DNA from 2 places in the Methylobacillus flagellatus KT genome. Region 2 is predicted to be linked to the other one. Evidence: predicted binding sites of a transcription regulator. Region 2 holds the regulator's gene; the other holds the start of a gene.
What was found. Region 2 encodes sigma-54, which starts transcription at its own class of promoters, with help from an activator protein. Its sites were predicted from a motif close to TGGCACNNTTCCTGCT; they were not measured.

Region 1: MFLA_RS12815 (TorF family putative porin) is a predicted target of sigma-54. The motif match lies at 2,277-2,292, and genes of this name have one in related genera.

What each region holds. Positions count from the first base shown of each region.
Region 1 covers NC_007947.1:2,687,406-2,694,863, reverse strand. Annotated here, with positions in the region: gene MFLA_RS12825 (ammonium transporter) at 1-1,013, opposite strand, end outside; gene glnK (P-II family nitrogen regulator) at 1,024-1,362, opposite strand; gene MFLA_RS12815 (TorF family putative porin) at 1,426-2,217, opposite strand; gene MFLA_RS12810 (accessory factor UbiK family protein) at 2,470-2,712, shown strand; gene MFLA_RS12805 (YifB family Mg chelatase-like AAA ATPase) at 2,715-4,205, shown strand; gene metH (methionine synthase) at 4,364-7,458, shown strand, end outside.
Region 2 covers NC_007947.1:151,274-158,731, reverse strand. Annotated here, with positions in the region: gene MFLA_RS00785 (M3 family metallopeptidase) at 1-115, opposite strand, end outside; gene MFLA_RS00780 (DUF4870 domain-containing protein) at 125-466, opposite strand; gene ptsP (phosphoenolpyruvate--protein phosphotransferase) at 513-2,252, opposite strand; gene MFLA_RS00770 (HPr family phosphocarrier protein) at 2,296-2,565, opposite strand; gene MFLA_RS00765 (PTS sugar transporter subunit IIA) at 2,558-2,968, opposite strand; gene rapZ (RNase adapter RapZ) at 3,015-3,857, opposite strand; gene hprK (HPr(Ser) kinase/phosphatase) at 3,861-4,820, opposite strand; gene hpf (ribosome hibernation-promoting factor, HPF/YfiA family) at 4,920-5,246, opposite strand; gene MFLA_RS00745 (RNA polymerase factor sigma-54) at 5,277-6,743, opposite strand; gene lptB (LPS export ABC transporter ATP-binding protein) at 6,763-7,458, opposite strand, start outside.

The DNA.
Region 1 (7,458 bases), 440 kb from region 2:
CCGACAGGGCCGAGGAAGCCGCAGGCCGGCGTGATGGCAACCAGGCCGGCGACTGCACCGGAAACGGCACCCAGCAATGAGGGCTTGCCCTTGAACAGCCATTCTGCGAAAACCCAGCCCAATACGGCGGCGCCGGTAGCTGCCTGTGTGTTGATCAAGGCCAGGCCTGCAATACCGTCGGCGGCAAGTTCACTGCCGACATTGAAGCCGAACCAGCCTACCCACAGCATGGAAGCGCCGACCATGGTTAGCGTAATGCTGTGCGGAGGCATAGCTTCCTTGCCGTAGCCAAGACGCTTGCCAACGACGATGGCGCCGACGAGTGCTGCAATACCCGCATTCATGTGAACAACAGTGCCGCCTGCAAAGTCAGCTGCGCCGAGGTCGCCCAGGAAGCCGCCACCCCAGACCATGTGCGCGATCGGGATATAGATGAACGTCACCCACAATGCGAGGAAGGCCAGTACGGCAGAGAACTTCATGCGTTCGGCAAAGCCGCCGACGATCAGTGCCGGGGTGATTGCCGCAAAGGTCAATTGAAAGGTAACAAATACATATTCGGGGATGGTACCGCCTTCCAGCAAGGTATCGGGCGTGATGCCTGATAACAGGGTCTTGCTGAATCCGCCGATATAGGCGTTCAGGCTGCCGCCATCAGTAAAGGCCAGGCTATAGCCGTAGACGACCCAAATCACGGACATAAGCGCTGTCGTGACGAACACCTGGGTCAGGATGGAAACCATATTCTTGGTGCGAACCAAGCCACCGTAGAACAAGGCGACGCCGGGAATGATCATGGCCAGCACCAGCACAGTGGCGACGATGGTCCAGGCAGTATCGCCGGGGCTCAGGGCCAACATGGCCTCGGTGGCTGTGTCTACCGCCTCTGCAGCAGCGGGTGCGATTTCAGTGGAGACAGCTTCGTCAACGATGACAACTTCTTCTTCGGCCAATGCAAGGCCGGAGAAACCCAGCGCACTAACCAGTGCAATCATGGAAAGAATTTTTTTCATATCAACTCCCTTAAAGCGCATCAGCGCCGGTTTCGCCAGTACGAATGCGGTAGACTTGTTCCAAGTCGAAGACGAAAATCTTGCCATCGCCGATTTTGCCAGTGGAGGCAGATTTTTCGATAACTTCCACTACTTGGTCAAGTAATTCATCGGCGACTGCGACTTCCAGCTTGATCTTGGGCAAAAAATCGACAACGTATTCTGCACCACGGTAAAGCTCGGTGTGGCCTTTTTGACGACCAAAGCCTTTGACTTCAGTGACGGTGATACCCTGAACTCCAATGGAGGAAAGGGCTTCACGCACCTCGTCAAGCTTGAAGGGCTTGATGATAGCGGATACGAGTTTCATGGTGATCTCCTCTCAAATAAAAAAGGCAAGGCAAACGCCTTGCCTTCTAACTTAGTTGTTTTATTAGAAAGTCTTTTGGACGAAGAAAGTCCAGTTTTCCTTACCGGAGAACACAGGGCCGTAGGTGAATGCGCTAGGATCGGCATCGGTGTCGGTATAGTAACCGCCGGCGACAATACCGTTATCCCATGCCTTGCTCAGGCCGAGTTTCCAGTCGGTATAGTCGTACTCGCTGGGGCCATTGCCGAATTCCTGGCGGCCAACGTGGGCGATTGCGCTATAGCCTGTATCGCCAAATGGGATGTCCAGTGTCAGGTCGATATAGCTGGCACCGCGACCTTGGAAGCCGAAGGCAGACTTGCTTGGGGACCAGTTGTAACGTGCGGAAACCCACTTGTAGGCAAGGCCTCCATAGATTTCAGTGGTATCAGCGTTGTATGGGCTAACAGCAGTATTGCGGCGGCCTGGGTAGATGTATTGATTGACACCTACATCATAAGTAATGCCGGTTTCGCCGATTTCAGCGGTATAACCTGCATAGATATCCAATTCCATGCTGGAACTATTGTAGGCGCGCTCACCACCGTAACCGTCGGCACCAGTGTCAGTCAACCAGCTGATGCTGGATGCCCATGTACCAGCATAGAAACCGCTGGCGTGGGAGTAGTCCATACCACCTTGGATCGCTGGACGGTCACCGGATTGGCTGGTGCCGCGGAAAATGTAGTTACTTGTGAGGCCGATGTTATATGTAACAGTGTGAGGAGAGGTTGCCCCAGCAGCTTCTTCGGCCATGACGGCGGCAGGTGCTGCAAATGTGCCAACGATGGCGGCAAGTAGAAGCGAATTGCGCATAATGTACCCTTTCAAGGTTTGAAAAATAAAACACAACGAAAACTCTGCGTTGGGTAATAAGCAACACCTGTGCCATAAAAACAACATTCATATAAAACAAAAAGTTACGTTATTTTTTCTGTGATTTTGTATGGGCTGAAATGGTGCGGACCTTGGTTTATGTTTGTAAGTGATTGAGTTGATTGCGTTTAATCTGGATTTTTGGCGGAAAAAAACTGCTAAACTGTCGATAACTTGGGAGATTTTGAAATCATGAGTGTTCAGTTTATTGATGAGTTATCTAATAAAATCAAAGAAATATATGCTTCCTTGCCTGCCGAGGATGTCGAGCGCAACCTGCATGCACTATTAAAGGGCGCATTCACAAAACTGGAGCTCGTCACACGTGAAGAGTTTGATGTCCAGACCGAGGTGCTGCGCAAGACAAGGGCTCAATTGGCTGCTCTCGAAAAACAATTGGCTGAAATTGAAGCGAAGCTGGGGCAGTCTTCCTGAACATGGCGCTGGCGGTGTTACATAGCCGCGCGCTGGCCGGAATGGAGGCGCCAGCGGTCGCGGTGGAGGTTCATCTTGCCAACGGCTTGCCGAGTTTTACCATTGTGGGCCTGCCTGAAGCAGAGGTGAAAGAGAGCAAGGACAGGGTGCGGGCTGCTCTGCAGACGGCCCAATTCGAATTTCCGGCTCGCCGGATTACCGTCAACCTGGCGCCTGCAGACTTGCCTAAGGAAAGTGGTCGTTATGATCTGCCTATTGCATTGGGCATTCTGGCTGCTTCCGGACAGATTCCTCTTCAGGGGCTGGATCAGTATGAGGTGGCAGGCGAGCTGGCGTTGACCGGCGAGTTGCGGCCGATTCGGGGAGCCTTGGCCATGGCATACAAGGCCAAGGAATCTGGCCGTACCTTCATTCTGCCCCAGGACAGTGCTGCCGAGGCGGCCTTGGTGCAAGGCGTAGCAGTCCTGCCAGCCACCAGTTTGTTGCAAGTGTGCGCGCATTTGACAGGTCGTGAGCTACTGGCGCCGCAAGTGGTCAGTGTTGTCCAGCACGCTTCCGCTGAGGGCGATTTTGCCGAGGTCAAGGGTCAGTTACAAGCCAGGCGCGCCCTGGAGGTCGCCGCTGCGGGTGGTCATAGTGTACTGATGTCCGGCCCGCCTGGCACAGGCAAATCTATGCTGGCCTCGCGCTTTGTTGGCATATTGCCTGCGATGACGGAGGTGGAAGCGCTGGAGTCTGCGGCTATCCAGTCTCTGAGCAAGGGTTTCCGCGCCAGCGATTGGGGCAAGCGGCCCTATCGCGCGCCTCACCACACGGCTTCGGGCGTGGCCCTGGTGGGTGGGGGTGCGATTCCCAAGCCGGGTGAGATTTCGCTTGCGCATCATGGTGTTTTGTTCCTGGACGAGCTTGCGGAGTTCGACCGCAAGGTGCTGGAAGTGTTGCGTGAACCCCTGGAGTCCGGGCACATCACTGTCTCACGCGCAGCGCGCCAGGCGGAGTTTCCCGCCCGCTTTCAGCTGGTTGCCGCCATGAACCCATGTCCATGCGGCTATCTTGGGCATCCTAACGGCAAGTGCCGGTGCACGCCGGACCAGATCGCGCGCTACCGCCACCGATTGTCTGGGCCGTTGCTGGACCGCATTGATCTTCACATCCAGGTGCCGGCATTGACTGAGGAGGAGTTGATGCAGGCGCCGGCAGGCGAGGCGAGTACCACAATCAGGAGCCGGGTCGAGGCGGCAAGGCGTCGCCAGCTGGATCGTCAGGGCGTCGCCAATTATTTGCTGACCAGCCAGCAGGTGGAAACATACTGCCAGCCAGACGAAGCAGGGGCTGCCTTGCTGAAACAGGCGATTGCACGCCTCGACCTGTCTGCACGTGCATATCACCGTATCCTCAAGGTGGCACGCACCATTGCGGACCTGTCTGCCAGTGAAGCCGTGCAAAGTGTTCATATTGCCGAAGCGGTGCAATACCGCAGGCTGGGGTTGTAGCCTAGACGTATTCAGTAGATACAACAGGCCATGGGGAAAAGGTCGGCACTGCCGTCAGTGCCGACTTCGTTATGCGCCATGTCACTCCTGTTTTATAATCACGTCCTGAATATTCAATCACCTGGCAGTTGTTTGGTTCGCCAGCATTAAGGTTCCGCATGAAACATTACGAAATGTCCCCCACCGAGGTCTTGCTGCGAGAAATCCTGTCCAAGCGCATCATGATCCTCGATGGCGCAATGGGGACCATGATCCAGCAATATAAGCTGACGGAGGAGGATTATCGCGGTGGTCCGCAAGGGCGGTTCGCCGATTTTGCTGCGCCTGAGGGCGAGCGGGAACTGTTCGTCAAGGGCAACAACGAGTTGCTGACGTTCACCCAGCCGCAGATCATCCAGGAAATACACGAGCAATACCTGGCGGCTGGTGCAGATATTATCGAGACCAATACGTTCGGGGCGACCAGCGTGGCACAGGAAGACTACTTCATGGCCCACCTGGCTTATGAAATGAACGTCGAGGCTGCCAGGCTCGCACGCGCGGCTTGCGACAAGTTTTCCACCTCGGACAAGCCGCGCTTCGTCGCGGGTGCCCTCGGCCCGACGCCCAAGACCGCCTCCATTTCCCCGGACGTGAACGACCCGGCGGCGCGCAATATCACTTTCGATCAGCTCGTGGCGGCCTATCATGAGCAGGCCCGCGGCCTGGTCGATGGCGGGGCTGATATCCTGATGGTGGAGACTGTGTTCGATACCTTGAACTGCAAGGCAGCATTGTTCGCGATCGACCAGTATTTCGAGGAAACCGGCAAGCGTCTTCCCATCATGATCTCGGGAACGGTGACGGATGCCTCCGGACGTATTCTTTCCGGTCAGACCGTGCCTGCATTCTGGTACTCGATACGTCATGCGCGACCGTTGACGATCGGGCTCAACTGCGCACTGGGTGCGGCTCTGATGCGCCCTTATGCGGAAGAGCTGAGCAGGATCGCCGATACTTTTGTCTGTATTTACCCGAACGCGGGTTTGCCCAACCCGATGTCGGACACTGGTTTTGACGAGAAGCCGGAGGATACTTCTGCCTTGCTCAGGGAATTCGCCGAGAGTGGCTTCGTCAATATTGCCGGCGGCTGTTGCGGCACCACCCCATCGCATATCGCAGCAATTGCCGAGGCGGTCAGGGATATCCCGCCGCGCCGCATTCCGCAAATCCCCGTGGCGACCAGGCTGGCTGGGCTGGAGCCGTTTACGATCGATGAAGACTCCTTGTTCGTCAATGTGGGCGAGCGTACTAATGTCACGGGTTCCAAGGCTTTCGCCCGTATGATCCTCAACGAGCAGTACGAGGAGGCCCTCGCTGTCGCACGCCAGCAAGTGGAAAACGGTGCGCAGGTGATCGACATCAACATGGATGAAGGCATGCTGGATGCTGTACGGGCCATGACGCATTTCCTCAATCTCGTGGCTTCTGAGCCCGATATCGCACGCGTGCCCATCATGATCGACTCGTCGAAGTGGGCGGTGATCGAGGCAGGACTCAAGTGCGTGCAAGGCAAGTGCATCGTCAATTCCATTTCCATGAAGGAAGGTGAGGCCGAGTTCCTGCGCCAGGCCGCGTTGTGCCGTCGCTACGGCGCGGCCGTGATTGTCATGGCATTCGACGAAACCGGGCAGGCCGATACCTTCGAGCGAAAAATCGAGATTTGCAAGCGCGCTTATGACCTGCTGGTGGAGAAGCTGAATTTTCCGCCCGAGGATATCATTTTCGATCCCAATATTTTTGCCGTGGCGACTGGCATCGAAGAGCACAACAACTATGCAGTGGACTTCATCAACGCCACGCGCTGGATCAAAGAAAACCTGCCCCATGCGCGTATTTCCGGCGGCGTGTCCAATGTGAGTTTCAGTTTCCGTGGCAACGAAGCCGCGCGGGAAGCGATTCACACCGTGTTCCTCTATCATGCCATCAAGGCTGGCATGACCATGGGTATCGTCAACGCTGGCATGATAGGCGTATACGACGACCTCGACCCGGAGTTGCGCGAGCGTGTGGAGGACGTGGTGCTCAACCGCCGCGAGGATGCCACCGAGCGGATGATCGAATTTGCCGCTACCCTGGCCGCTGGAGGCAAAAAGCAGGAGGCAACCCTGGATTGGCGTGGCACCCCTGAAAACCCGGTCCCGGTGGAAAAGCGTCTGGAATACGCCATGGTGCACGGCATTACCGAGTTCATCGTGCAAGATACCGAGGAAGCGCGGCAGAAGGTCATGAGCGAGGGCGGTCGCCCGATCCATGTGATCGAAGGGCCGCTGATGGACGGCATGAACGTGGTCGGCGACTTGTTCGGTCAGGGCAAGATGTTTCTGCCGCAAGTGGTGAAGTCTGCGCGCGTGATGAAACAGGCCGTAGCCCACCTCATTCCCTTTATTGAAGAGGAAAAGCGCGCCGAGGAAGCGCGTACCGGTATCGTTGCCAAGCCCAAGGGCAAAATGGTGATCGCCACTGTGAAAGGCGATGTACACGACATCGGCAAGAATATCGTCTCGGTAGTGCTGCAGTGCAACAATTTTGAGGTGGTGAACATGGGCGTGATGGTGCCGTGCGCTGAGATTCTGGCGCAGGCCAAGGCTACCGGCGCCGATATCATCGGTTTGTCCGGGCTGATCACGCCTTCGCTCGAGGAAATGGCATATGTGGCGCGGGAAATGCAGCGCGACCCTTATTTCCATGGCATCAAGATGCCGTTGCTGATTGGCGGCGCGACTACTTCGCGCGCGCATACAGCCGTGAAGATCGCGCCGCATTATGACGGCCCGGTGATTTACGTGCCCGATGCTTCACGTTCCGTCTCCGTCATGCAGTCATTGCTGACGCCGGAGCAGCGCGACAATTATATTGCCGAGGTGCAGCAGGACTACGAGCGCGTGCGCACCCAGCATGCCAACAAGAAGGGCATCCCACTACTGACGTTGGCAGAAGCAAGGGCCAACAAGGCCAAGCTCGACTTTACTGGCCGCTTTGCTCCGGTCAAGCCCAAGTTCATCGGGCGCCGGGTGTTCAAGAATATCGACCTGGCTACCATCGCCCAATATATCGACTGGGGCCCGTTCTTCCAGACCTGGGATCTGGCGGGGTCTTATCCTGCCATCCTCCAGGATGATGTGGTGGGAGCGGCTGCCAGCAAGCTGTTTGCTGAAGGGCAGGCCATGCTCAAGAAAATCATCGAGGGACGGTGGCTCACGGCGAGCGGGGT
Region 2 (7,458 bases):
GGGCCTTGCCCTTTTCCAGCAAGTGGTCCACCGCAGGGGTGACATGTTCAGCCTTGATTTGGTCGAACTGGGGCAAGCCGGAAAAATCCAGCAATGGGTTGTTGGCAATGCTCACGTGGAATCCTTAACTAATCAAACGCAATGTAAAAGGGTAGCGGTATTCCTGCCCCTGGCTAGCGGCAATGGCAGCCAGGACGCAGAGGATGAGGTTGGCAATCCAGAGAATGCCAGCCAGCAGGAAGCCGACAAGTATCACCATCAATATGGAGCTGATGGCGTACCCTATCAAGAGGGTGATCTGGAAATTCAGCGCCTCGCGGGCCTGCTCGGCGATGAATGGACTGCTGTCCTTCTTCAGCAGCCAGACGAAAAGTGCGGGAAACACGCTGAAGACCGTGCCCGCCAAATGAGTGACCACAGCGATGTTCTTTTCGTCCGCACTGGGTACCGGAATCAGGTTACTCATGGTGTAATCCCCTCGGAAATGAATGACCGGAACAATGATGGATACACTACTGATTGAGTTTTTCCAGCAAAGGTTCGATCTTGTCGATATCGTAAGTGTTCATGACTTTACGGGCCATGGCGACGATGGACTGCAATTCAGTCTGCAGCACCTGGCGCTTGATGGTCAGCAAGTGCGATGGATGCATGGAAAACTGGCGCAGTCCCAGGCCGAGCAGCAGCCGCGTGAAATGAAGCTCGCCCGCCATTTCGCCGCACACCGACACCGGCTTGCCCAGCTTGTTGCCAGCCTTGATCGTGATTTCGATCAGTTTGAGCACGGCAGGATGGGAAGGTTTGTAGAGATGCGACACCGCATCGTCCGTCCGGTCGATCGCCAATGAATACTGAATCAGGTCATTAGTGCCGATGGAAAGGAAATCCAGTTCGCGCGCGAATGCCTCGGCATTGATGGCCGCGGCAGGAATCTCGATCATGCCGCCCAGCATGATCCCGTCGTCGAACGGGATGTTTTGCTCGCGCAGGCTGTCCTTGGCACGCTCCAGCAAGCTGACCGTCTGCCTCAATTCCAATAACGACGACAACATGGGAATCAGAATCTTGATCTTGCCGTAATGCGAGGCGCGCAGGATGGCACGCAACTGGGTCAGGAAAATCTGCGGCTCGGATAAGCACAGACGGATAGCACGCAGGCCCAGCGCGGGATTGGTGCAGCTGCGTGCGGCATCCGGGTTCATCTGCTTGTCAGCGCCCAGATCAAGGGTGCGGATGGTCACCGGCATCCCTTTCATCATCTCCGCCACTGTGCGATAGGCGGCGAATTGTTCCTCCTCATCCGGCATCTCGCGCCGGTTCATGAACAGGAATTCAGTGCGGTAGAGGCCAATGCCGGTAGCCCCCACCGCCTTGGCCTTGGCAACGTCGGAAGGCACTTCAATGTTGGCATGCAGCTCGACCTCAACCCCGTCCAGGGTTACTGCCTTGGTCAGCTTGAGGCGCTTGAGCTTCTGTTGCTCGAGCTCCCACGCCTCCTGGCGCAGGCGATATTCGGCAAGGGTATCCTTGTCCGGGTTGACAATGACGATGCCGTGGTTGCCATCGACGATGATGAGTTCGCCGTCGCGGATCAGGTCACGCGCACGGTGCAGCGCCACAATGGAGGGAATGCCCAGGCTGCGGGCCAGGATGGCAGTATGCGAGGTCGCGCCGCCCACGTCCGTGATGAAAGCCGCAAACTGGTGATGCTTGAACTGGATGGCATCGGCCGGCGACACATCGTATGCCACGAGTATCTGCGCGCTTTCCTCCGGACGTACGGCCGCGCTGGGGTGGCCAAGCAGGGCCTTGATGATGCGCTCCACCACTTGCACCACATCCTGCTTGCGCTCGCGCAGATATTCATCCTCAATCAGTTCGAACTGCGCCACCAGCTCATGCATCTGCTGCTTCAATGCCCATTCGGCATTGCACAGCTCCTGTTCGATGATGGCCTTGGGCGCTTCCGACAAATGCTTGTCGGACAATATCATCAGATGCGTGTTGATGAAGGCTGCCAGCTCTGCAGGCGCATTGGCCGGCAATTGCTCGCGCACGGACTCGAGGTCGCGCCTGACATGGGCCAATGCCTGCTCGAAGCGGATGATTTCGGCTGCGACCGCTTTCCTGGGAATCTGGTGATGCACCACTTCGACCAGGGCATTGGCGACGAGATGGGCGCTGCCGATGGCGATGCCACCCGACACGCCGACGCCGTGCATGGAAAAACTGACCTTGCTGCTCTGCGCCATGGAAGATTATTCCTGAGGGGGGAAGGAAGGCATGGCGAAACCGTTATTCAGGTTCGCCAAAACGGTCGTTGATGAGCTTCACCAGGGCATCCATGGCAGCCTGTTCGTCGCTGCCGTTCGTTTCGAGCGTCACCTTGCTGCCCTTGCTCGCCGCGAGCATCATCACGCCCATGATGCTCTTGGCGTTGACGCGCCTGCCATTGCGTTCGATCCAGATTTCGCAGGCATATTGGCTGGCAGTCTGCGTGAGCTTGGTGGATGCGCGGGCATGCAGGCCCAGCTTATTGATGATTTCTATTTCTTGTTTAATCATGATGCTTACATGCGTCCTTGGAAAAATGCACCACGCCTTCGCGTCCGCCGCTGATGGACTTCTCGACCAGGGTCATGATGCCGTTGTCTTGCCGATAGGTGAGCGCCCGCACCAGCATAGGCAGGTTGACCCCGGCCACGCCTTCGACATGGCCGGGAATCAGCAGCCTTGTCACCAGGTTGCAGGGTGTGGCGCCGTAGATATCTGAAAGTATCAGCACTCCCTGCCCCTCGTCCAGTTCCCTGATCATTTGCTGGGCCTGCGGCAGTAATTCGCCCGGGTCGTCATGCGTACCAACCCCGAGCTGCCTCAGCAACGGCGGTCGCGAGCCCATGACGTGGCTTGCACAGTGAATCAGGCTTTCGCCCAGGGTGCCATGGGCAATGATGAGTATACCTATCATGCGTTGTATTCCATATCCTCGGCTGCGCTGCGGCTGGCTACGCGGCCTAGTTGGTCTCCAGTGATCGATGCCGCACCAGCACGCGGTATTCCTGGCGGCGGAAATGTGCCGCAAGACGTTCTGCAAGATAGACCGAGCGGTGCTGGCCGCCGGTGCAACCGATCGCCACGGTCAAGTAGCTGCGGTTGTCGGCAATGAAGTTGGGCAGCCAGCGCTCGATGAAACCGCGGATATCGTCATACATGTTCTGTACGCTGTCATGTGCCTCCAGGAACGCACACACGGGCTTGTCCTGTCCGGTCTGGGGCCGGAGCGCCGGATCATAGTAGGGGTTGGGCAGGCAGCGCACGTCAAACACATAATCTGCATCCAGCGGAATCCCATGCTTGAAACCAAACGAGGAGAAGAGCAGGATGAGTTCACCGTTTTTCTGCGTCACGAATTCCTTGACCCAATTGCGCAAGGCATTGGCGCTGAGACTGCTGGTATCGATGCGCAGCCCCAGATCAACCAGAGGCTCCAGCATGTGGCGTTCGTGACTGATGCTCTCCGCCAGAGTGCTGGTGTCACTGCTCAAGGGATGGCGCCGGCGCGTTTCGCTGTAGCGCTTGACCAGTGTCTCCACATTGGCCTCGAGAAAAAGCACCTGTACCTCGATGCCCTCATCCTTGAGCTTGCGGATGTTGCCTGGCAGCGCCTCGAGCGAGGCACTGCGTGTATCGATGCTGATTGCCACTCTTTGGTGATTGCCTTGGCTCAGATGTTCCGAAGCTTGAGGCAGCAGGGTGGCAGGCAGGTTGTCGATGCAATAGTAACCACTGTCTTCCAGCATCTTGAGCACGATGCTCTTGCCTGAACCCGAAAGACCGGTCACGATGACAAGCTGCATGCTCTATTCGGCCTGTGGTTTCGTTTTCCGGGAAGTGCGCGCCATCTCGCGATGCTGGCGCTGCAGGAACTGCTTGGTACCGTTGATGCCGCGCAACAGGAGCATATGGTTGCGCACGGCCACTTCGACCAGGACGGCGATATTACGGCCGGCAGCGACCGGGATCACGACCTTGGGGATTTTGACATCCAGGATTTTCTCATGCTGCGATTTGATGTTGAGCCGATCCAGCGGCACCATGGTATCCGCCATTTCCAGTTGCACGATCAGGTCGAGCGGCTTGGTCGGCTTGACGGCATTGTCGCCAAACAAGGCGCGGATATTGAGCACCCCCAATCCGCGCACTTCGAGGAAGTCTTGGAGCAACGGCGGGCAACGCCCTTCCAGCCTGTCCGGCGCGATACGATAGAAGTCGACGATATCATCCGCCACCAAGCGGTGTCCTCGCGAAATCAGCTCCAGTGCCAGCTCGCTCTTGCCAATGGCCGCGGTGCCCTTGATCATGAGGCCGAAACCCTGCACTTCCATGAACACGCCATGCAAGCTTTCCGATATCGCCACGGCTTGGGCAAGGTAATGGCTCAGCACATCCATGAGGCCGGGACTGCGTAAAGGTGAAGTGAACAAAGGCGTGCCGAACTCGTCGGAAGCCGCCACCAGTTCTTTCGGGGCTTCTTCGCCATTAGCGACGATGATGGCTGCCAGGTCAGCGGAAAACAGGTTCTTGATCGCCTGGAACAATTCGCGCGCCTTCAGGCTGCGCAGGTAGTCCATTTCCGCGCAACCCAAGACCTGTACACGGTTGGGATGCACGAAATTCAGGTGACCGACCAGCGCCAGAGATGGCTTGGTCACGGTTTCACTTGTCAGGGGATTGTCGCCACCCGCCAACCCTGCTACCCATTTCAGCTTGAGCTTGCGGCGCATATCCTTGTAAAGCTGGGTCACACTGATTTCAGCCATGTATGCTTAATACCTTGGGGGATGAACATGCAGAAGAAATTGCTGCAAGCGCGTCAAATCCTTGCTCGTAGCATAGCGCTTGCAGCATCTCACCGAAGGTTACTCAACCGGTTGGTGCTTGAGGCCACCTGATGCTTGGTTGTGGTTGCTGATCTTCTCCTTATGCTTCAACACTTGGCGGTCCAGCTTGTCAGCTAGCAAGTCAATCGCGCTGTACATGTTTTCTGCACCACATTCCGCATGCAGGTCGTTGCCAGGCACATGCAGGGTGGCTTCCGCCTTTTGCACCAGTTTTTCTACACTCAGGGTGACCTTGAGGTCAATCACATGATCAAAGTGATTACTGAGTCGAGCCAGTTTAGACTGCACATATTCGCGCAACGCTGGAGTAACCTCTAGATGATGTCCGGTCAGGTGCAAATTCATAACACTCTCCTTACTTGAAAAACGCGCAAATCAAAGCGACTTGCGCTGGTTGGCCGCGGGTATCTGTAGAGACTCGCGGTATTTCGCTATAGTTCTTCTTGCCACGACAATCCCTTGCTTGCTCAGGATATCGGTGATCTGATTGTCGGACAGCGGCTTCTTCGGGTTTTCCTCGCTCACCATCTGCTTGATCAACGCACGGATCGCCGTGGCGGAGCACGCTCCTCCCGACTCTGTCGCCACATGGCTGCCGAAGAAATACTTCAACTCGTAAACACCGCGCGGTGTGAGCATGTGCTTTCTTGTGGTCACGCGCGACACGGTCGATTCATGCAGGCCCAGCTCATCGGCAATCTCCCGAAGCACCAACGGGCGCATGGCCACTTCGCCGTGCTCGAAGAAATTACGCTGCCGGTCCACGATTGCCTGCGACACACGCAGGATAGTGGAGAAGCGCTGCTGGATATTCTTGATCATCCATTTCGCCTCCTGCATCTGACTCATGAGATATTGACTGGAGCTGTCACGATTCCGTTTCAGGATGCCGGCATAAAGCTGGTTGATACGCAGCTTGGGTACGACCTCATCATTCAGGCTGGCAACCCAGATCCCCTTGATCTTCTTCACCACGATTTCATGCTGGATGTAATGATCCGAAGTAATGTGGCTGAATTCGCCGCCTGGTCGCGGATTGAGCTGGGTCACCAGTTGCTGCACCGATTTCAGGACATCATCATCGCAATGCAGCAGTTTACGCAAGCGCGTGTAATCACGACTTGCCAGCAGGGGCAGATGCTGTTCGGCAACCTTGATCGCCAACTCCACAAAAGGTGTTTCTGCCGGCAAGGCACGCAGTTGCAATGTCAGGCATTCTGCCAGGTTGCGGGCGCCAATCCCCGGCGGATCCAGATTCTGGATATGCTTGAGTGCCGTTTCAAGCTCGAGCGGATCGATCTCCAGCTCTTCCGGCAAAAGCTCGGCCAGCTCTTCCAGGGACTGTTCCAGATACCCATCGTCATTGATCGCATCTACCAGTACCATCGCCAAGGTCTGATCACGTTCCGACAAAGGCAGCAGCTTGATCTGGCTCAGCAGGTGTTCACGCAGAGTGAGGTTGGCCGCTTCCTGAAAGCTGAAGTCGTTATCGTCTTCACTATTAGCGCCGCCTTCTTCCCAGCGGCTACCTCCTTGGAAAGACTCATAGTAATCATCCCCGCCGCCAAATTCGTCAATGCGTGGCAATTCCTCGCTCGCGGGCGCAGGCGCTTCGCTGGCAGGAGCAGAAACCGCAGCATCCGGGGCAGGACTGTAGCTTTCGGATATCTCGGCAGCACCGTCTGGACCGTCTATACGCTCCAGCAAGGGATTGGCCTGCAACAGTGACTCCAGCTCCTGGTTGAGTTCCTGCGAGGACAGCTGCAACAATTTGATTGACTGCTGCAGCTGCGGCGTCAATGCGAGATTTTGGGAAAATTTTAGCTGTAGACTTTGTTTCATCTCTCTAATTCTGCATGGACTACAGGCGGAAATCCTTGCCCAGGTAAACTTCTCTTACACTCTCGTTATGAATGATTTCACTGGGTTTCCCCGATGCGAATACGCGGCCTTCGTTCACGATATAGGCGCGGTCGCATATGCCCAATGTCTCACGCACATTATGGTCCGTGATCAAAACTCCGATGTTGCGCTCGGTCAGAAAACGTACGATCTTCTGGATATCCAGTACCGCGATCGGGTCAATCCCCGCAAACGGCTCGTCCAACAGTATAAAACTGGGATTGGTCGCCAGGCAGCGGGCGATTTCCACCCGGCGGCGCTCGCCTCCGGACAGGCTGACTGCCATACTGTTGCGTATATGGGTGATATGGAGCTCCTGCAACAAGGATTCAAGCTGCTCATTCTGCTGCTCAGCGGTCATTTCCTGCAACTCGAGGATGGCCTGGATATTCTCCGTCACCGTCATCTTGCGGAAAATGGACGGCTCCTGGGGCAGGTAGGCCAACCCCATGCGCGCGCGCTGGTGGATGGGCATCCGACTCAGGTCCTTGCCATTGAGCAGTATGCGTCCGCCATCCAGGGGCACCAATCCCACCATCATGTAGAAACTGGTTGTCTTGCCCGCGCCATTCGGTCCTAGCAGTCCAACCACCTCGCCACTGTTGAGCTGCAGGGAAATATCCTGCACGACGGTGCGCGATTTATATTGCTTGCG